DNA from 3 places in the Paenibacillus sp. FSL R5-0928 genome. Region 2 is predicted to be linked to each of the others. Evidence: riboswitches for the same ligand, from Rfam matches in the RefSeq annotation. Region 2 holds a riboswitch; each other region holds the start of a gene.
The links. Region 2 has a riboswitch for cyclic di-GMP ahead of MKZ16_RS02425 (choice-of-anchor A family protein). Riboswitches for the same ligand answer to the same signal wherever they lie in the genome.

Region 1: it holds a riboswitch for cyclic di-GMP, as region 2 does, so the genes downstream of both, MKZ16_RS22135 (thiamine pyrophosphate-binding protein) here and MKZ16_RS02425 (choice-of-anchor A family protein) in region 2, are expected to answer to the same signal.
Region 3: it holds a riboswitch for cyclic di-GMP, as region 2 does, so the genes downstream of both, MKZ16_RS31640 (NPCBM/NEW2 domain-containing protein) here and MKZ16_RS02425 (choice-of-anchor A family protein) in region 2, are expected to answer to the same signal.

Annotation. Positions count from the first base shown of each region.
Region 1 is NZ_CP150225.1:4,885,332-4,892,461, forward strand. Features, by position in the region: gene MKZ16_RS22120 (SDR family NAD(P)-dependent oxidoreductase) at 1-73, opposite strand, end outside; gene MKZ16_RS22125 (YafY family protein) at 233-1,189, shown strand; gene MKZ16_RS22130 (HAMP domain-containing methyl-accepting chemotaxis protein) at 1,311-2,561, shown strand; cyclic di-GMP riboswitch class I at 2,736-2,832, shown strand; gene MKZ16_RS22135 (thiamine pyrophosphate-binding protein) at 2,988-4,628, shown strand; gene MKZ16_RS22140 (carboxymuconolactone decarboxylase family protein) at 4,639-5,007, shown strand; gene MKZ16_RS22145 (hypothetical protein) at 5,215-5,565, shown strand; gene MKZ16_RS22150 (ketoacyl-ACP synthase III) at 5,620-6,612, shown strand; gene MKZ16_RS22155 (DNA-binding protein) at 6,689-6,904, opposite strand; gene glpK (glycerol kinase GlpK) at 6,919-7,130, opposite strand, start outside.
Region 2 is NZ_CP150225.1:547,287-554,416, forward strand. Features, by position in the region: gene MKZ16_RS02415 (ASCH domain-containing protein) at 1-253, shown strand, start outside; gene MKZ16_RS02420 (hypothetical protein) at 450-842, opposite strand; cyclic di-GMP riboswitch class I at 1,338-1,428, shown strand; gene MKZ16_RS02425 (choice-of-anchor A family protein) at 1,537-3,642, shown strand; gene MKZ16_RS02430 (alpha/beta hydrolase) at 3,790-4,725, shown strand; gene MKZ16_RS02435 (NusG domain II-containing protein) at 5,545-5,934, shown strand; gene MKZ16_RS02440 (Gx transporter family protein) at 5,918-6,475, shown strand; gene MKZ16_RS02445 (ATP-binding cassette domain-containing protein) at 6,505-7,130, shown strand, end outside.
Region 3 is NZ_CP150225.1:6,981,645-6,988,774, forward strand. Features, by position in the region: gene MKZ16_RS31640 (NPCBM/NEW2 domain-containing protein) at 1-5,646, opposite strand, end outside; cyclic di-GMP riboswitch class I at 5,905-5,991, opposite strand; gene MKZ16_RS31645 (hypothetical protein) at 6,149-6,715, opposite strand; gene MKZ16_RS31650 (EAL domain-containing protein) at 6,832-7,130, opposite strand, start outside.

The DNA.
Region 1 (7,130 bases), 2.9 Mb from region 2:
GCTCCAATGCAATTCCTCTACCAGCACCTCTGCTGCCTCCGGTGACCAATGCTACTTTTCCTTTTAAAGTCATGTTCTCAATCCTTTCTACATTTGTTTTTCTCTAAATGTTCTATATTTAATCCTTACCTTATATAAGTATAATTCTTTAATATGACATCAACTGACATATATAATATAATAATTAATTAAGAACTGACTAACATTTATTAGGAGGAGGAATGTTCCCTTAATGAGAGCCGATCGTTTGTTATCCATCTTACTTTTGCTGCAAAATCGTGGAAAGATGACGTCCCGTGAGCTAGCCCAGACCTTAGAAGTGTCTGAACGAACTGTGTTTAGAGATATGGAAGCCTTATGTACAGCAGGAATACCGATTCTTGCCGAACGGGGACGCGAAGGGGGCTGGATGCTCACGGAAGGATACCGAACCTCGTTAACGGGTATGAAGCCCTCAGAGATTGCTACTCTGCTGCTGTCCGCAGACTCCTCGATTTTAAAAGATCTGGGTATACAAAACGACTTTTCTTCTGCCGTACTCAAGCTGGAGGCTGCTTCGCCATCTAGGACGAATAATCCAGCCAGTTACCTAAGCCAGCGCATCCATATTGATGGTGCCAGCTGGCACCCTTCCGACGAGACCTATCCGTTCCTATCTATCCTGCAGGAAGCTGTTTGGGAAGATCTTAAAGTAAAGATCACTTACCCACGGAATGACGAGACGAAGGAACGTTTTATTGAACCTCTTGGGTTAGTCGCAAAACGTGGAGTTTGGTATGTAGTGGCACGAACCGAGGGTGAAATGCGGACTTTTCGCGTGTCAAGATTAATACAAGCTGAAGCAACTAATGAATCATTTGTCAGACCTGAGACTTTTGATTTAAAAAGCTACTGGGAACAGTCGACTTTAGCTTTTAAAGCAGCTCTGCCAAAATATGTAGTGAAATTAAAGGTGAATGAGTCTATTCTTAAAGAATTACAACGTGAAAGATATGTAACTATAACTTTAGTAGAACCCTCTGCTAATACTGGGTGGATGAACGTAGAGGCCGAGTTTAATACTATAGAATCTGCCTGTCGTATCGTACTCTCTTTTTCTCCTTCAGTTATTGTTTTAGCTCCTACCGAACTAGTAGGGATGGTAAAGTCTGCTATTAAAACAATTTCCACAATATATGAGGAATTTTGACATGAATTCTAAATATCTACTACTTAAAGAAGATTTATGACACTTCTCTATAGACCAATGACCTATAAATCCCCTATAATAACACCATTACATAAAATTTAATAAGGGGGACATTTTACCAATGAGCTGGATGCACAAACTTCCGTTAAAACAAAGAATTGTTGCCGGATGTTACCTCGTTGCCGCACTGTTTGCTATTCCTGTCTTAGTTACGTTAATGATTCTAGGTCAATTTCTCGTAGGAATTATACTAGTAGTTGTTCTTGCAGGTCTGACTTTACCTGTTGCTCGCTTCGTGGAGAGAACGCTTACATCATCTTTTGATGATATTGCTAATGTATCTCACAGTATTTCGAAGGGGGATTTCACTAGCAGAGCGGACGAAAATGGTTCAATGGGTGACGTAAGCCGCTCCTTTAACACAATGATTGATAAGCTCAAGAAGATTCTGACCGATGCATCGCAGATCACCCGTCAAGTAATGGATGCAAGCCGCGGAATCGAAGATAAGAACCAGAACCTGAAAATTGTTATGGCACAAGTAGCCTCTTCTTCTACCGAGCTCGCTCTTGGTGCAAATGAAATATCTACGGATATCGCTGATATGACAGAATCCATTAAAGACATTGAGACCAAAGTATCCAATTATACGAACTCCACCAAAGAAATGAACAGACGTTCAATACATACCTTAGAACTTGTTGAGCAAGGGCGCCAATCCGTAGATACACAGGCTGAAGGCATGCGTAAAAACATAGAGGCTACACAAAAAGTGGCTGATACTATTGAAGCTCTCTCACAAAATGCCCGCGGGATTACGATGATCACCAAGACCATCACAGAGATCGCTGAGCAGACCAACCTGCTGTCACTCAATGCCTCCATCGAAGCTGCTCGTGCCGGAGAGCATGGTCGGGGTTTTGCCGTTGTCGCTCAAGAGGTTCGCAAGCTTGCTGAGGAATCTACGGCTTCCACAAAAGAAGTATTCGGTTTGGTCCGCAGCATTGAGTCAGATATTAAACAAGCCATCGATAATATCGCCATCAATGAAGAGGTTGTGCAGGTTCAGAATGAAATGATCACTCAATCTGCCCATATTTTCGCACAAATTGTACAAAGCGTGCAGTACATTACCGAGCAAATCTCTTCATTCTCTGCGGAGAGTGATCTTATGCTAGAAAGTGCCTTGAAAATTTCCAGTGCAATTGAGAATATCTCAGCAATCACCGAAGAAACCGCTGCAGGCACTGAAGAGGTATCGGCGGCTATGAATGAACAGATTAATGCCCTGCAGTCTGTTGCAGAAGAAACGGAAAAAATGACCCAGGCCGTATTTAATCTGCAAAAAACCATTCATATCTTTAAATTCTAGTTCAAAACTATCAACTGCCACCTAAGCTGAGTCTTAGGTGGCAGTTTTTTTCGCGAGGCAAAACTTCATCTCTTGGACAAGACTTTCGTCAAATTTCGAGTTTTTTTAGCGGATTATGTTGACAAAAATTAATGAGGAATATATTGTAAAGGAAAATTATTCTTATCAACTATAAATTAATATTGGCAAAATCCTCGAAAGAGGATGACGCAAAACCATGGATCTACAGCCTCATTTTTTCGTTTGAGGCCATGATTGCCAGGTTGCAGAGGAACCAGGACGGCTGAACTATTGTTCAGTCTTAGCGGCGCCTTATGCCACCAACCTGTGCTTACTATAGAGCACAGGTTTTTACTTTTTGAGTATATTGATCTATCGTATCTATTCGGTAGATTAATAACTAATATATATCAAAAAACTTGTGAGGTGTTTCTTTTGAAGACAGTCGCAGATTACATGGCGGAAGCACTACGTAACCTAGGAGTCACCCATTCTTTTGGGATCATTGGCAAATCCATTTGTCCAATAGTTCTAAAGATGGTGGATTACGGTATTGAATTTATTCCCGGCAGACATGAAGCAAGCTCCGGATTCGAAGCAGCAGGGTATGCGCTGAAAACAGGTAACCTAGGCGTAGCATTTGGTACTTCGGGTCCTGGGGGAACTAACCTGCTTACAGCAGCAGCACATGCGAAAGCTAACAACCTACCTGTCCTGTTTATTACTGGCCACCAATCCATTACAGAGCTTGGAATTCCTCAATGTCAGGACTCCACCTCTTTTCTGGCTGATTTAGCTGATATGTTCAGACCTGCCACCTTGTTCAGTAAATTGGTTGAACGTGGGGATCACTTTGGTACTATTTTTAATCATGCGATTTCTGTGGCCCTCACCAAACGGGGTCCTGTTCATCTTTGTATTCCTTTTGATGTACAAACTGAAGTATTGGAAGAATGCAATATTGTAATCCCTGAAAGAGAGTCTCTAATTAGTCAAGCTAATATCGATAGAGTCATCGATGCTATTCAAGCTGCTAAGAATCCTTTGATTATTGCGGGTAAAGGAATTAACCGCTCCGGAGCACATAAAGAGCTTGTTCAACTCGCAGAAACTTTTAATATTCCTGTAGTAACATCTCCTGGTGGAAAAGGGGCTATAGTCTGGGATCACCCACTCTATCATGGTCCTATTGGCGTTGGCGGTTCGACCCACGGGGATGATTTATTGAATAAAAGCGATCTGTTTATAGTGCTTGGATCACGTTTAAGTGATATGACCATCTGTAATCTTAAACGGGAGAATCATCCAGCAACTTTAATTCAATTTGATATTGATCCAACCTTTGTCGGAAAAATCCTATTGTCCAAAACGATACCGGTCACTGGGGACCTGCGCGATAATTTGGTGCACTGCCTAAATCATATTGACCCAAGCACAATCACCAAACGTGAGGCTTTGGCCGATGCTGATTATTCAGAAGAGCTTCCAACCCTCAAGAATCTTTCACTGGCTTCAGTAATGAGCACTTTAAGTGATTTGATCCCTTATAATAATTCAATTTTCGTTGATGATGGAAGCCATGGATTCCACGCTGCAAAATGGTACAAGGTTAAGAAACCGGGCAGCTTTGTTTTTGATGCTTATTTTGCTTGCATGGGTAATTCGATCGGTATGGCTATTGGTGCAAAAGTTGCAGCTCCTGAAGAAACTGTCCTCTGCATTACAGGTGATGGTTGTTTCATGATGCTCGGCGCTGAGATTAACACCGCTGTCTGCAAAGATATCCCTGTCATCTTTATCGTGGTCAATAATAAGCAACTAGATATGGCTCTTAAGGGTATGGAGAAAACCACAGGTCGTATCGATGGAACTCTATATGAAGTACCAATGGACGCCGTGAAATTCGCTGAATCTCTGGGTGCTAAAGGCTACAAATGTGAGACTGCGGATGAATTCACAGCTGCAATTAAAGATGCGGTAGCTCTAAACCATGTTGCCGTTATTGAACTACTAACAGACCGTGATGAAGTCCCTCCGACTGCACACCGTACTTTGAACCTAAACTAGGAGGCTAACCATGAAGGAAAATATCAACAGTGGTCTCAACCACTTCACGAATCTATCAGGAGACTATGGCGCAAAAGCACTAGCTCCAATTAAAGACCACTTCCCTGACTTGGCTGAATTTATTATGGGGAATGCCTATGGCGATATTTTTCAACGTAATACTATAGCCCCTGACTGGAAGGAAATTGCAGTCATTTCATCTTTAATTTCAATGGGTCAATTCGAACAGCTGGGTGTTCATTATGTTATGGCCCTTCGTGTTGGAGTTACCGTAGAACAGCTTAAAGGCATTCTATTACACTTAGTACCCGTTATAGGGGCACCTAGAATCATCACAGCTTTTAATATCCTGCTTGCAACCATAGAAGAAATCCAATAACCCAACAGTTCGACAACAATATACAAAATTCGACTTTATTATTGCATGCACTTGAAAAATATGCCTATAATAGAGTCGGAATATCCCAATACTTGCTGTATAGTGTCGAATTTTGACTTTTATAAAACAGCTAAGTGGATATATAAAGGGCTGGATATTGCAGTCGAACTGTTTTGGACAAATTCAATCTATGGGAGAGATTTAGGCATGGGAAGTTTCGTTTTGAAGACAGACACTGCAAACAAGGTTATTAACATTGAGTTGGATGGAACATTTTCTGAAGAAGATGGTCTAAAATCTATTCAAGCTTATCAACAAACTATCAATCCAATTACTCCAGCTGACTATGAACTAAAAATCGACTGCAGAAAGCTAAATGTAACTGCACCAGATGTGGTACCTCTTTTAGAAAGCTGCTTTGTAATGTTTAAGAATGATGGGTTTGTAAAAGTAAATCTAACGCTTGAAAATAACCCGATCCTCAAAATGCAGCTTTCCCGTCTTGGCCGTAAAGCTGGACTCGATAACATCGAGATCATTTCTGCGGTTACAGTCTAGATCTTTTAATCTTAATATGTAGGCCACATTTTACTGCTTTCCTGGAGGCGTATTATGACCGGAATTCGTATTAAAGGCATTGATATCTATCATCCCAGCAATATAGTTGGTAACGACTTTTTCATTAAGCATTTTGACGAAAAAGGCATTGATATTCGAGGTCTATTATCCGCATTAGGTCGTATTACACGGTATAGTATTAAGGATGCGGATGAGAATTCCCTTACGATGGCTTTTGAGGCTGCCCGGAATGTTCTGGAGAAAAGTGGTCTCATAGGTGCCGATATCGACCTTATTGCCTATGCAAGTCAAACTCCTGAGTATATCTTTCCTACCAACTCATTAATGATTCACCGTTTGATCAAAGGCGCATCCCCTACAATCTGCATTGACAGCAATGCTAATTGTGCGGGTATGACGGCTTCAGTGGAACAGGTTAGCCGTCAGATGCAAGCGAATCCTAGGATTAAACGAGCGTTGATAATCGGCTCCGATTATGTAACCCCTCATGCCGATAAGAATGATCCAGTCTACTACGCTAACTTCGGTGATGCAGCGGCGGCAGTCATTCTTGAACAAGCTGAGGATGTAGTCGGTTTCATTGACTCTATCTACCAAACGGATCCTTGTGTTTGCGATAAATCCAAGTTCCCGTGCGCAGGCCTGGCTAAACTGGGTAAACAAGGTGTAGCGGCTGGAGAGTTTAATGTGAAGTTTATTCCTTTTGATGATTCCATTTGCATAGATGCTGCTTCTGAGTCTATTCGTACTCTACTGTCTAACAACAATATCGCGCCTGAAGCCATTAAAGCAGCCTGCTTCTCACAGTTTTCATTGCCTAATATCTTAGAGATGTGTGAGAAAGTCGGTATTGATCGCAATGTAGCGGTATACATAGGGGATGAATTCGGATATACCTCTACCAGCAGCCCATTTATTGCTCTACATAAAGCTGTAACTACTGGAAAGATCGAACGTGGTGATAAAGTCCTGTTCTGGACAGTGGGCGCCGGTTGGCAAAATGTAGCATTTGTTATTGAATATTAGGAGCTATATAACAAAAAGCGGCAAGCTAGGGATTCACCTAAGCTTGCCGCTTTTTGTTATAAATATGAACGCAACATCAGGACTTACTTGCAAAGGTGAGCCCCTTTTCCGCGAGAGCACTCCGCAGTAGAACGATCGCCTTTGGCCCCAATCCATGTAGCTGCAGAAGCTCTGCCTCCGTAAGCTTGCTGAATTGTTGAAGCTGAACATATCCAGCCCCATGCAGGGCTCGAAGCGCCGGCTTAGATAGTCCGCCCGGCAGATCAGATTCGTTTCCGTTAACCATAGACATATACAGCCCCTTTATCACTGATATCCTTCATGCTTCTCCCAACCCATGGTACGCGCTACAGCGTCCTTCCAGGCGTTGTAACGACCTTCCCGCTCAGTAATACCCATCTCAGGCGAGAAGACCCTCTCAGCCTTGTTGAAGCTCTCTAGCTGGGCACGCGTCCAGACTCCGGACGTTAACCCGGCCAGAAGCGCTGCACCTAGCGCTGTTGTCTCCGCATATGTGG
Region 2 (7,130 bases):
AGTATTGGCGAAACATGGCTATACAGCAAATAATTTGCCGACAGGAGCTATTATTGCTACAGGTCAGCTCGCGGGATGTTATGTGGTTACTCCAGAGGTGGATTTAAGGGAATGGATCAATGGGAACGAATATGATTTTGGCGACTATAGCGAAGGACGGTTTGCTTGGAAGCTTGAAGGGGTTCATCCATTAAGCCATCCAATTCCAGCTAAAGGTCGGCTAAGCTTGTGGGAGCACTCTAATCACTTCTGAACGGCGAATGATATTTTTAATGTAATTTTTATGTGCCTATCAGCTTTTTTTCAGGTTCGAGGTATATATTGAAGACACCAAACACCCCCCAGTGTTTTGTGGTATATCTCTCTCAGGTCTTGCCAACTCCCATGGTAAGGCCTATTTTTTTGTTCACTAATTGATGGGGGGGGAGTAGAGCGGCTTCTATACAGCTTTATTTAATTTGAAACTGTTCTTCGTAACTCTTAAAAGAGGAAATATCCAGCCCTAGGTATCTGCGCATATGGATGGCAGCCTGAGCCGCAACAATGTCATTCAACAGCAGCATTCGTTCGTGATAGCCACGACATATATACTTGGCTTCAATTCCCGTATTAAGTCTGTTTTGCTCATACACCTTGATTCCCCGTCTTCTCATTTCTGCACGAACATCCCTTAGATCTGTTGTAGCTACTGCAGCAGCTGTTCCAAGCACCTCCAGATAAGGGGCGGGTGTTCGTAAGTGTGTAGATAAAATGGCGGAGTCCCGTTCGAAAGCTGATAAAATCATCGGAAGCAATAAATAAGATTTCACCAGCATGTTGTCCCTGCTTTCTGCTCTATGCATGAATCTCATCACCTCTAATAGGAACGTATATTCGTATTCTAACCCGATATTCCAAAAATAATCAATGGTATTTCTAAACAGCTTATCCAATGTGATTAAATTCACAACTAAATAACGAAGAATAAATTATATTAAAATTGTAATAATAAAAATTAATGTATAGGACGCACATAAGGGAGAATTATGATGGAAAAAGAGGGCAGCCTCCAGCGTGGATTGTTTTTTGGTTTAATTCTGAGTGTTCCCTTATGGATATCCATATTGGGCTATATACAGTTACTTTAAAATTTAATGAAAAACCTTATGCGAAGCGCCTTTAGGCGCTTTTTTTGTATGGTAATAATGAGGGGGATCATCGAAAGGAATTGATTGACAATTGTGGGTGTGGGGCGCTAAACTGTTATTAATTCAAAAAGTATTAAAAGTCATAGACGGTTATTGGAGAGAATGCTTCGGCTACCAGTTCTGGACTTGCAGTGTAATACATATATATAGTCATGATAATAGCAAACCGTCTGAAAGGGCGGGACGCAAAGTCCAGGAGTCTAAAGTGTCTTAAAGGCACAATGACCGTCCGACTGCCATGAGAAGGGAATTCCACTTCTTTTTGGCGGTCTTTTTTGTTGTTAGGTCCTTTAGAGTTTCTGGTAATTATTCTGATTAATATAAATCATAGTTTTAGGAGGTGTGCCATTTGAAAAGAAGAATAAGACCGTTACTCTCGCTTGTATTAGCTGGGATTTTGACGGTAGGTAGTGGGCTTTCCTCATTAGGAGCTGGAGTTGCTGGAGCTAGTAGTTCTTCTACATTGGGAATTGCAGGGGTCTACAACGTGTTTATTCTAGGGGATATAACAACGGTTTCGGATACGGAAGGAAGGTTTGCTGCTGGAGGTAACGTTAACTTAACCAACTATAGTGTTGGAGATAGGTTGACCGCTGCTGAGGTTTCCTTGACTGACACACTTGTTGTTGGAGGGAATCTTACTTTCAACGGAGGTACTGTTTATGGGAATATCGTGCACGGGGGAGATTTTTCAGGGAATGTAACGCTCCTCAAGGGAGGTACAAAAAGACAGGGGAGTACGATTGACTTTTCAGCCGTAGGTCAGTCTTTGAAGGACAAATCAGCAGAACTTGCAGCATTGCCGGCGAATGGAACAACAGTGTACCAATATGGCAGTCTTACCCTGACAGGTACAGATCCTGCGGTCAATGTTTTTAATGTTCCAGGAGATAACGTCTCTAATACCTATGGAATTACAATAAATGTTCCTTCAGGATCTACAGCAATTATTAATATTGATGGTTCTAACGTAAAAATGAAAAACTTCGGATTTCTACCTAATAACGTGTTGAATAGCAAGAAAATTTTGCTTAACTTTAGCCAAGCTGCGTATCTGGATATGGCAGGCATAGGTGTAATGGGAAGCATACTTGCCCCCTATGCTCATGTTGATTTTATTAATGGTCAGATTAACGGTACTTTAGTGGCGGCTTCACTCAAAGGGACTGGTGGTGGTGAATTTCACCACTATCCATACGATGGTGATGAACCTGGACCAACGCCGACACCAACGCCAACAGTGACACCAACGCCAACGCCAACAGTGACGCCAACGCCAACGCCGACAGTGACACCAACGCCAACGCCGACAGTGACACCAACGCCAACGCCGACAGTGACGCCAACGCCGACAGTGACACCAACGCCAACGCCGACAGTGACACCAACGCCAACGCCAACAGTGACACCAACGCCAACGCCGACAGTGGCACCAACACCAACGCCGACAGTGACGCCAACACCAACACCATGTCCGACACCAACGCCGACAGTGACACCGACACCAACGCCTACGCCAACACCAACAGTGACGCCGACACCGACGCCAACACCGACGCCGACAGTGACACCAACGCCGACGCCAACGCCAACAGTGACACCAACGCCAACAGTGACACCAACGCCGACGCCAACACCGACGCCGACAGTGACACCAACGCCGACGCCAACGCCAACAGTGACACCAACGCCGACGCCAACACCGACGCCAACAGTGACATCAACGCCGACGCCAACGCCGACGCCAACAGTGACACCAACGCCGACGCCAACAGTGACACCAACGCCGACGCCAACGCCAACAGTGACACCAACGCCGACGCCAACGCCAACACCAACGCCGACGCCAACAGTGACGCCGACACCAACGCCAACGCCAGAAGCAACACCGACACCGACGGTAACACCAGAAGCAACACCGACACCGACGGTAACGCCTGAAGCAACACCGACACCGACAGTAACACCAGAAGCAACACCGACACCGACGCTAACGCCAGAGGTAACACCGACACCGACGGTAACGCCAGAGGTATCACCAACACCAACGGTAACGCCTGAGGCAACACCAACGTCGACACCAGAGACTTCGGTGTTCCCGACACCAACGCCATCATCCGTAATTGGCACTATAGTTCTTGCAGAAGATCCTGTGCCGCTTGGGCCTGTAGCTTCGCCGACACCAGCGCCAGTACCAACACCGTCGAATAGCACAGAAGTACTTGTTGATGATGATGAGATCCCATTAGGTCCGGTACCGGCAGTGACACCAACGCCAACACCAACACCTGATGAAATCATCGTAGTGGACGATACGATCCCATTAGGTAAGCCACCTGTGAAGGAATTGCCAAAAACGGGTGAATCAAGTCCTGCACCTTACTATGTAGCAGGTTTAGGTTTTGCACTTATCGGATTATTAATGAGAACCAAGTTCTCCAAAAAGAATAAATAATAAACGGTAGAGCAACATAGAGTCGCTTTCGGGGGGTGTCCCGATGGCGGCTCTATTTGTATGTCATGATTGCGATAGTTTGGTGCATTCTAAGTAGATGGTATACTCTTGTTGCAAAAGAAATGAAGAGGGGATGGCGAAGGCGAATTGATATGGTTCATTATTAGCGCTGTAATCATCATAGGGATTCTAATCTATGTGGGATTTTTCTTCTATGGTATTGCTATTAAACGAGCGCCAAAGGTATTTCTAAGTAATAATCCTAATCTGAAGGCTGATCCTCCGGTTGCCGGAGCTTCTTGGGGGGAGGGGAAGGATTGGGTCTCTCGCCAGAGCTTCGAGAATATTGAGATCGTATCTGCAGATGGACTTAAACTAAGAGGTTTCTTACTCCAATCTAATCGTGCTGCGGGACGCACAGCCATTCTAGCCCACGGTTATTCAGGTAAAGCAAAGGATATGGGGGCGTACGCCAAAATCTACTACGAGAACTTAGGCTTTAACATCCTAATTCCCGATGCAAGGGGGCATGGAGATAGCGCAGGGGATTACATTGGTTTTGGTTGGCCGGAACGAAAAGATTATTTGCAATGGATTGAATACATGATTAAAAAGACTAGGTCTAGTGCTCAAATTGTGCTTCACGGTGTTTCTATGGGCGGTGCTACAGTGCTAATGACCTCAGGGGAAGATCTTCCGCCGCAGGTAAAAGCTATTGTTGCGGACTGCGCTTATACCTCAGTAAAAGCACAATTATCTTACCAACTACGGCGCATGTATCGTTTGCCAAGTTTCCCTTTCGTTCAAAGTGCAAGTCTAATCACCCGCTTGAAGGCGGGGTATGGTTTTGGTGAAGCCTCTGCATTAAAACAAGTGCGGAAAGCGAAGGTTCCGATTCTTTTTATTCACGGGGATGCGGATAACTTTGTACCTTTTGCTATGATGAATGAATTGTATGAGGCATGCCAGAGTCCAAAAGAGAGGCTCATAGTGCCGCAAGCGGGGCATGGATTGTCTTATGATACGGATAAGGCGGGGTATATAGATGTAGTAACAGCTTTTGTAAGCCGATATGTAAAATAAGTCCTGAACGTAGACAGCGCCCGATATCCGCTAGGTAGCGGTTATCGGGCGCCTATATTTTTCCACACATGACGTAGTCCTTGAATAAGGATCGTACCGTCATGCTTTCTCGTTATATTCATCCCCCGCCGTTCGTGAGTAACGGGTGTCTTGATTCCTTGTTATTTCCAGCAGCCGTGTGGCGAGAATAATCCTTCCAATACGACAAAAGCCCTACCTCTCTTTTGCCCTTGCGGCTCCATTGACCGCGCCAGTGTGAATCGGAATGCTATATTTCGAATTTAATCTCATAAAAAGGAAGAGTACTGCAAGAAAACATAAAGCCTCTTTGTCCAAAATGCCGATGTGTATAATAGTCGGCCTGACATCTTCTTGGTGGGGATATTCAATATATCGAAAAACAAATACCATATAAATATAACACACTATTGTTTAAAAGGCAAATATAATAATGAATTCCAAGATAAGGTTTATTTGATTCTAGAGAGAAACAAACCTCGATAGGGAGCGCTTAGATTTCGAAAGTAACTTAAATTGGGTTAATTGTGAATTATTCCGGAAAAGCTAGTAAACCAGAGGAGATGGGCGATCTCGGTGCAAATGGGCTAAAATGTAAGTTGGATATTTTTGCAAACGCTACAAACTACAACTGAAAATGCCAGAGACGAAGGGCTTGTGTCTGCTGGGGTTATTTTGCGTGCCTATTTTGTGAACAGCTCTCTAAAACTGACAATAAACTCCAACATTGATTGAAGGATTGAGGGTAGACCGTTATAATTAATAAGTCTGGATTTTAATTAAAAAATAAGGGAGATTTTTATGAAACGCGCAGATGTGTGGCTGATTTCCATCGTATTGATTGCTGCGCTCGCTTTTCTCGTACCGAGATGGTTTTCGGACAATGATGACAAAGGTGGGGCCGGTAAAAATCTCATAGCCAATGTAACGGTGGACGGTGAGTTATTTAAAACGGTAAAGCTTACAAAAGAAGAACAAACCATTGAGGTCCGCACGGAACGCGGCTATAACATTTTGAAGGTGCATGATTACGGGATTGAAATGTACGATGCCGATTGCGCTGATAAAGTTTGCCTAGGTTTTGGTTTTATTACCCTGCCCAAACAGACGATTGTCTGTCTACCGCATAGAGTATTAGTCGAAATCACCAGTGCGTCGGGGGAGGATGATATAGATGCCTATGTCCAGTAGTGAATCTGCAACAGCTTTAAAAAGAACAGTGATTATTGCGATTTTCGCCGCAGTGGCAGTAGTGTTAAGTTTAATAGAGGCACAGATTCCGTTATCCGGGATGGGACTGGTGCCGGGTGCTAAGCTCGGACTGGCCAACATTATGATTTTGACTTGTATTTACTTTTTACGTGGACGGGATGCTTTCCTGCTTGTCATCCTCAAAACACTGCTTACTGCATTTCTGCTAGGTACCTTCTCAAGCTTGCTGTTTAGTTTATTTGGTTCACTTTTTAGCTTTGTTGTTATGTTTGTGCTGATGCTGATTAGTGGCAAAGGTAAGAGTATAAGCTTGATCGGAATTAGTATAGCTGGTGGGATTGCACATAATATCGGTCAGCTGCTGGCAGCTTCTATGGTATTTGCATCACTTAGTATTTTTTATTATCTTCCCATGCTGCTGATCACTGGGGTAGTAACAGGAATTGCCGTGGGCTATGCAGTCCGTTATCTGGTGGCGTCATTGTCAAAAATATCGCTGTTTGAAGAATTTTTGGACTGATTAGTCACATCAGCGGAAGGATGACTAACATGAATGAATCATACGAAGGTCAAGACTTAGAGGGAGAAGGACAAGCAGTCATCTCTCTGGATGGGGTATCGTTTGGCTATGATCCCGAGCATCCGATTCTTCAAAATATAACGTTATCTATCTCACAAGGACAATGGGTCAGCTTGGTTGGTCCTAATGGCTGCGGGAAGTCTACGTTGGTCAAGCTGCTTAATGCTCTGCTGCCTAAGGGGGCTGGTGAGATTGAGGTTAGTGGCATGCTGCTTAGTGAGGAAACGATCGGAAGCATTCGGCAATGTATCGGAATGGTGTTCCAAAATCCAGATAATCAGTTTATTGGAGCCACTGTAGAGGAAGATATCCTATTCGGCCTGGAAGGGCTTTGTTTGCCGTACGAAGAGATGGCTGAACGTTTGCACTCCTATACGACAAGACTAGGAATAAATCATCTGTTGTCCAAGCATCCGGGTGAGCTGTCGGGAGGCCAAAAGCAGCGTGTTGCTATCGCTTCCATTCTTGCTATGGAACCAGGCATCGTCATTTTTGACGAGGCCTCTTCTATGTTGGATGAAGGAAGCAGAAATGACCTTCTCGGCATTCTGCAGGATATGCGGGCAGAAGGGAAGCACACGATCCTCATGATTAC
Region 3 (7,130 bases), 760 kb from region 2:
GTTTCTTACCCCAGCGGAATTAGGGATCACTTTGCTGCCATCGAGCCCTTTCACCAGATTAGCTACTTCAACCACAGGTCCCTTAAATTCTCCTACCTCTAACACTTGTGGGTCGGCCAATAAGCTCGTTAGTTTAGTTAACCCTTGTAATGGGGAGAAATCTGTAATTTCATTTCCAGTAATGTCAAGTGTCTCTAGGTTATTTGCGTACTGCAAACCTTCCAAGGATCTGGCTCTTCTGGTTTCGCTGGTTAACGTTGTAAGGTTATACATATCCCCTAGCGTTAGTTCTCCAGTTACGCCCAATGTAGTCTTGATCGAAGCACTTAAATACGGGTCCGCCACAGTAATCTCTTGCGTAAGATCTATTTGGACCAAACCTTCGGTTGCTTGTTGCAACGCTGCTACAGCTTCGTCTACTTCACTTTGCGTAACAGAAGAGTTAGCCAACACTGTCTCTGCTGTCGAGAGGTTGGACGTAAATGCCGCGATGCTCTCAGGTGTGAAGCCTTCTAGAGAAATTGCTTTAGCCGCTGCAATCGCCTGTTCCAGATCTCCAGTGAATAAGTGATCTCCATTCGCGAAATGTAGTTTGGCTCCACCCCATGTAGCATGGTCAGATCCGTTGCCATTTCCCCCGTCTGTGACAACTAATTTCAGTTCTTTTGCTCCATTAATATCCAATTCGATGAATTTCTGCGGATCTCTCGAACCCATGACCCCACTATCGAATTTCTTCTCTCCATCGACAAACACCTCAAAGCTCACCGAACCAACAGAACCGTACATTTGTCTATCTACACCTACATAGGAAGTGAAATAGTCCACGTTTTTGTCGCTTAGATCGTATACAATCGTCGAGTTAGAGTGCGCTCCAATTCCTCTTTCATAGGACACTACCTGATTGTTCTCATCTGTTAATCTCAGCGTATTGGCACTAATAGATTTATCCTTCAAAGGTGCAGTATAGCTGTTCTGAGTAGAATTCCAGTCGTAATCCGTCAGGTACGTAAAGTCCGTCATGTCTACTACGGCTATCGTTCTAATCTTCGTGGTCGTATTTCCATCACTATCTGTTACTGTGTAAGTGATTGGATACTTTCCAGCCCGGTTGAAATTAACCTGCTCTAGGCCTGTGACCTTCACTTGAGCCGTCAAGTCACCGTCTTCCGAATCCATTGCCGAATAGCTTTCATTGATATCAATTGCTTGGTCCACTTTGGTTGAGACAGATTTAGGTATGGTAAACTCTGGTGTGTTGTTCAAGATCATAAACTTCGCATCAGCAAAATCACCGTGATCTGAAGCATTTCCGTTACCTGCATTATCTAACACCAGCTTCAATTCACTTACACCCTTAACAGGTATCCGCGCAAGCTTGGCTTCTGTACCAAATTTCATCAGTCCGCTGTTATAAACCTCTGCCCCATCGGCAAAGATTTTGAAAATTACACTGGAGTTGCTCTGCTCAGGGATATTTCTATCAACCCCTACATACGTTTCAAAATATTCATAGTTTGCACCCGCCAGATTATACACGATTTCAGAGCTGGCATGGGTTCCTAAGCCCTTAGCGAACTCTTTGACCTCACCATTTACCAGCAGCTTAATCGGATTGTTAGAGCTAGCCTTATCTTTTCGAACCACATTATAATCCGTTTTTGCTGATTGCCAATCTATATCACTCAGGTATTTACTAGCGCTGTATACAACAATCTTTCTGGCCTGCACAGCGGAGTTTCCATCTGAGTCTGTAACTGAAAACTCGACGTTGTAAGTCCCTGTTTTGCTTGATGTGAACCCATTGGATTGTACTTCAACGGCTCCAATTAAATTACCATCTTCCGTATCAAAAGCCGTAACATCGCTCAACACATCAAATTCGCTGTTCAGCTTAACGAAGGTTGTCTCTTCCGGCACTGTAATGATAGGTTTGCTTGAATTATTTGAGAACTTCGCATCGGCCCATACCGTATGGTCTGAAGCATTGCCATCCTTAGCATCTGTTGTAACCAGCTTCACCTCTCTTGCGCCAGTCACAGGGATTTTCACAAATTGATGTTCTGTTCCTGCCCGGAAAACATCACTCTCAAATTTCTGTTCTCCATCCACATACACTGCAAAAGTAGCCGAGGAAGGTTTCCCTTTCATGGCTTGATCGATCCCAATGTAGCTTTCAAAGAAGTCGTAACCCTCACCTTCAATATCGTAAACTACCTCAGAGTTGGCATGAACACCAATCCCTTTCGCGTACGTCGCAGCCAATCCTTGGCGAACAAGGGTTATGATTCCCCCGGAAACGGCTTTATCTTTCCTTAATTCACCCCAGCCTACAACGACTGAATTGGCATTGAGATCGGAAATATAGGCGTAGTCGCTCGTTACCGTAACCTGTGTGGTTTTCGTTTCCGTAACCCCTTCGCTTTTCACTTCATATACAATTTCGTAGTTGCCTTTTTGCGTTACATCAACGTTATTGGCTTTCAGAGAGACATCTGCAGTAATATCGTTTCCTAGATAGTTAGCCGCTTTTACATAGCTCATCGGATCAAAGGTTTGATTAAGCTTTAAAGTGAGCTGATCTTCAATAGACAAGGCTGGCTTAAAGGCTTTAACCTGTACGGGCTTCAGTGGGTTCAGCTTTTTATCATAACCGACGATCTTGTACGTATAGTTGATACTCGCATCTACATTCTGATCCACAAATTGGTCAGTTCCTGTAAAACCAACTAATACATCATTTCTATACACTTCATATCCTAAAAAGTCTTGCTTAAGCTCTTTATCTATACTGAAACTTAACGTGTTTGTTCTAGCCGTGGTGTTAGGTGTGATATTAACCTTAATGGCCAGATTTTTATCCGCTATTCCAGTTCCCTCATAATTAATCACCGAGTTATTTAAATACCATAACTTTTGCGGTGCCGGATACTTGGCTACTTTCGCTTTTGTCTCAGGATTCACAGTGAAGCCATGTCTGGCAAAATAGCTGCTTAAATCTAATCCCAGTACTTCGGAGGAGAACTCCACCAAATACTGCTGCTTGGAATTGTCACCGTTGGGAAGGGTGACCTTCCGCTCCCGATATAGCTTGGTCAGCTCTGTCCAGTATCCCGGATGTGCCAGCTCCAGCTGCCAATAGGCTCCTAGTTGTGCAAATAAGCCCTGCTGATTCATAACCACTTTATTTTCTTCGAGGACATATTTATAGATATCTGATTCATACGGTATACGATTATCTATCGAATTCGCCGCGACAGACATAAACATAGACACCATATTATTAGTTACTTCGCCATATTCCCGTTCACCCATAGCCAAGCGATGCCCAATTTCGTGATTCAGTCCCCAGCCCGGATAAGCTTTGTTAAAATCACCTAACATGGTTCCTACTGTTCCAAGTTGGATCCCTGTATGATCTCCCGCTGCATACATCGCACCATAAGGCTGCATCAATCGAATATTCTCACGAATTAGCTTGGCATCATGAATCTCACTACTGCCATCCAAGCCATAGAAGGCAAAAATGCTCTTCATCCAGGTGTCATACCCAGTTACGGTATCCAGCGGGTTATTTCCTTGCGTAATAAATTTGTTGTACGCTTCAGTCGCAGTTCCTGTAAAAATAACATGATCGCTGGCCATTTCTACCACATCGATAAGTTTGCGATCTTGAACATTTGGATGAACCGCTTTATCTTCGTCTAATCTTTGTTTGTATGTGGTTAAGAAGGTTCTGAATTGTTCTGGATCCGTGGTCTTGGTCATAAAAGGAATCTTTTCTAAACCTTCGAAGCGGATCAGTGGCGCCTTCCCTTGCTCCTCTGCTGTATAGGGATTTACGATATAAACGGTGCCGCCCTTAGTTACATCATGAGCATAAGCACTAGTCGTTGTAATTTCAGGTACAGTTATAGTGTTCTTGCCCGCACGCAATTGTACGCCCCTAGCCCAACTATTCCAAGCTCCCTCTTGTTGAGAAAAGATCAAAGAAGGCAACTTATCACCCGAAGCAGCATCCACATAAACATTGATGGTCTCGCCAGGCATTGCCGCAAGTCCTGTAGGCTGGTTGTTCGTGCCGAAGCCTATTCTCAGGTTTTGCTGAGCATGTTTTTTCATATCTCCACGCTGCTCGGCCTCAATGATGGTGCCTTCGGTTTGAACTTCACCATTCACTAGCTTCTTAGCTAAATCCAAAGAATCTTTCAGGATTGGATAGAGCGGATGTACTTTTGCCGCTTCTTCTAATTCGTTGATTGCTTCGACGCTATTATAAGCAGGCACAACCGCACTCATCGTTCCATCTGTGAAAATACCATTTACAGCTTCGCTTACTTTATCTTCTGTATAAAATCTAAATTCAGCCGCAAAAGGTCTGTTAATATTAGCTTTTGTGAACTTAAATTTTAATCTTTTAAACTTCGTCGGTTCGAATTTAAATTCCAAAAAATCATTGGTACTAATCGCGGTTCCGCTAGATACCAGTTGGAAGGTCTCTCCTTTACTCGTCTCTGATGCATAGATTTCAAAAGCCTCTGGGAATCCTTTGCGATTATCTCTAGCCAAAAAAGCCACTCTGTCCAGCACTTCCGCTTGCGCTAGTTCAAACACGACTTCATTCGTGAAGCTTGCATCATTGTTTTTGTTCGTTTCCCAATGCGTAGTGGGCTGGTCATCCAGCATATATTCAGGCTTCGTACCTGGGTAGCTTCCACCGTTCACCGTTACTTTTGATACGTTTGCATTTGGCATTCTATAAGCTTGGCTATAGGCATTTTCATAGGCTGTACCATACCCTTTTAGCTTCGAAACCTTGGCTGCCGTTACCTCTACCTGATGGTTCTCCAAAAGGATCTTTGCATTATCTATCTCTTCTTTAAACTGCGTATACAGTGGATGTGCTTGTACTTCATTTTCTAAAGCTGTTAATTTCTCTGCCGTATCAAAGGCTGTACTAACTTGGCTCAAGGTATCATCTGTAAATAAATTTTTCATTTTAGTAGAGACACTATCCTCTTTATAAAAAGAAAACTCAGCCGCACTCGCCCAATCTTGGTTCGCTTTTTTGAAGACAAATTTAAGTCTCTTAAAAGCCGTAGGTGCGAACTGAATCTCCACTACATCACCGGTTGAGCCTGTATATTCTCCAGAAGACACGAGTGTGAAATCACCCGCATCGGTAGTGGAGCCATAGATATCAAATTCTTGAGCAAAACCTTTACCTCTAGCACCAGATTGCCTAGCGGCATAGACCATTCTATTTAATTCAGTGGACTCATTGAAAACAAACACAACCTCATTCGTAAACGTTGAACTATTCGGTTTGCCAGTCTCCCAATGCGTGCTCATATCCCCATCCATAGCCTTAGCTATAGGCGAGCCTGAGTAGTTGCCACCGTTATTTGTGATGGATTTAATATTTGCTGGATTCATTCTAAAAACCTCATTATAGGCATTTAGAACATCCTTGCCGTACAGCTCAAACGGAATAACCGAAGCGTTGCTTAATAAGTTGACCTTACTTTGCGCGACTGTTTTTGTTACATTTACCTTGCTTGCCTCACTTGCTAAAGCATAACCTGCCTCACTCGAAAAACTGGCCAACATGGCCGCCGATGTAGCGATCGCAATCATTTTCTTCATCTCTTCTTACCCCCAGATGTCATATGAATCTCTCCAGTGCCCAAAAATGGGCACAAAAAAAACTACCCCAAAAGAGTAGCTTGATTGCGTATAAAGTCGCCTAAAAATTAAGACTTAATTTTTATTAAACCTTAACAAGCATAAACGCCTTCGGCGTCCTTATAAGGACGGTAAGCGTTTAAGCGAGAAATATAAGATATTAAGTATAGGTGTATAACTTATACTTTCTTATATTTTAACAAAAAGCGTTACACACTCTTTGGCAGCTGGCTGACAATAGTTATGATAACCTTAGTCCCTATAGCTTTGCGTCCCTACATTTCCATAGGTTTGCCTATGAAGTTTCGAATACATTCAAAGAGTAACATAAGCCTAGATCTGATCGCATGATTAATTGGTATGAAATGAGTATAGGTAATTGCAATTAGTTTTTCTCATGTGATAGATATTATTTATCGACTATCCCGGAAGAGAATGGGATCCTTTAGGACTGGAGGTCTAATTAACTCCCCGATCCGAACAAACGCCGGAACCAATTCCACACATCGCCCGTGATGGGAATTAATCCGAAACCATGTTCGCCAACTGCGATTACACCATATGCCCATTGTCCGATAGCTATGGCACCCCCAGCGATCCTGCCTATCGCTATCGCACCAAACGCCGTATCCCCTATGGCGATGGCCCCCAACGCTTTTTCCGCGATTGCGATCGCTCCTACAGCCACTCCTGCAATCGCAATCGCTCCCACTGCGAAGCCAAGCCAGCTAAGTGCTATTGCTCCAATCGCTAACCACATTCCCAGTGATATTGCTCCTAAGGAAAGTACGCCCACGCTTATCGCACCTATGGAAATCAATCCGACAGCTACATCTCCAATAGCGATTAAACCAACAGCTGTCTTTACACGGGGTTTACTTCCATGACCATACTTTTGACCTGAGTATCGCCCTAAATTACTACGAATACTGATGACCGGAAATGAGGGAGAAGGCCATTGATAATCAATTTCTCGTCCATCAAAGCCCCTAGAATCCGCCCAGCGCGTTACAAATTGATGCCATTTCATATCCATCCCGTCCCCCTTTTCAAATTACCTAAATTATACAACCCCGGGGGTTGGCTGTACTCAGACTCTGACCTGAAATTCATCTCATCCTCTGGACCGATATATACTCATTAGGATTACTGTTTGGGAATAGGATCAGGCTTTCCAAATAAATATCCCTGAAACAACTGATAACCACTCTGCTTAAGCCATTCAAAGTCCTCTCTAAACTCCACACCTTCTGCTAAAGGAACAGATTGGATTTCTAAAGCCTTTTCTAAAAATTGTTTAGCTATTTTCTGTTTGTTCGGATCACTGGACACGCCTTGAACATATTTCATATCTAACTTCATGTAATGAGGTTTAAGCTCCAATAACATCTCGATCGTGCTGAAGCCCTCACCAACATCATCTAAAGCGTATTCAAATCCCCGAT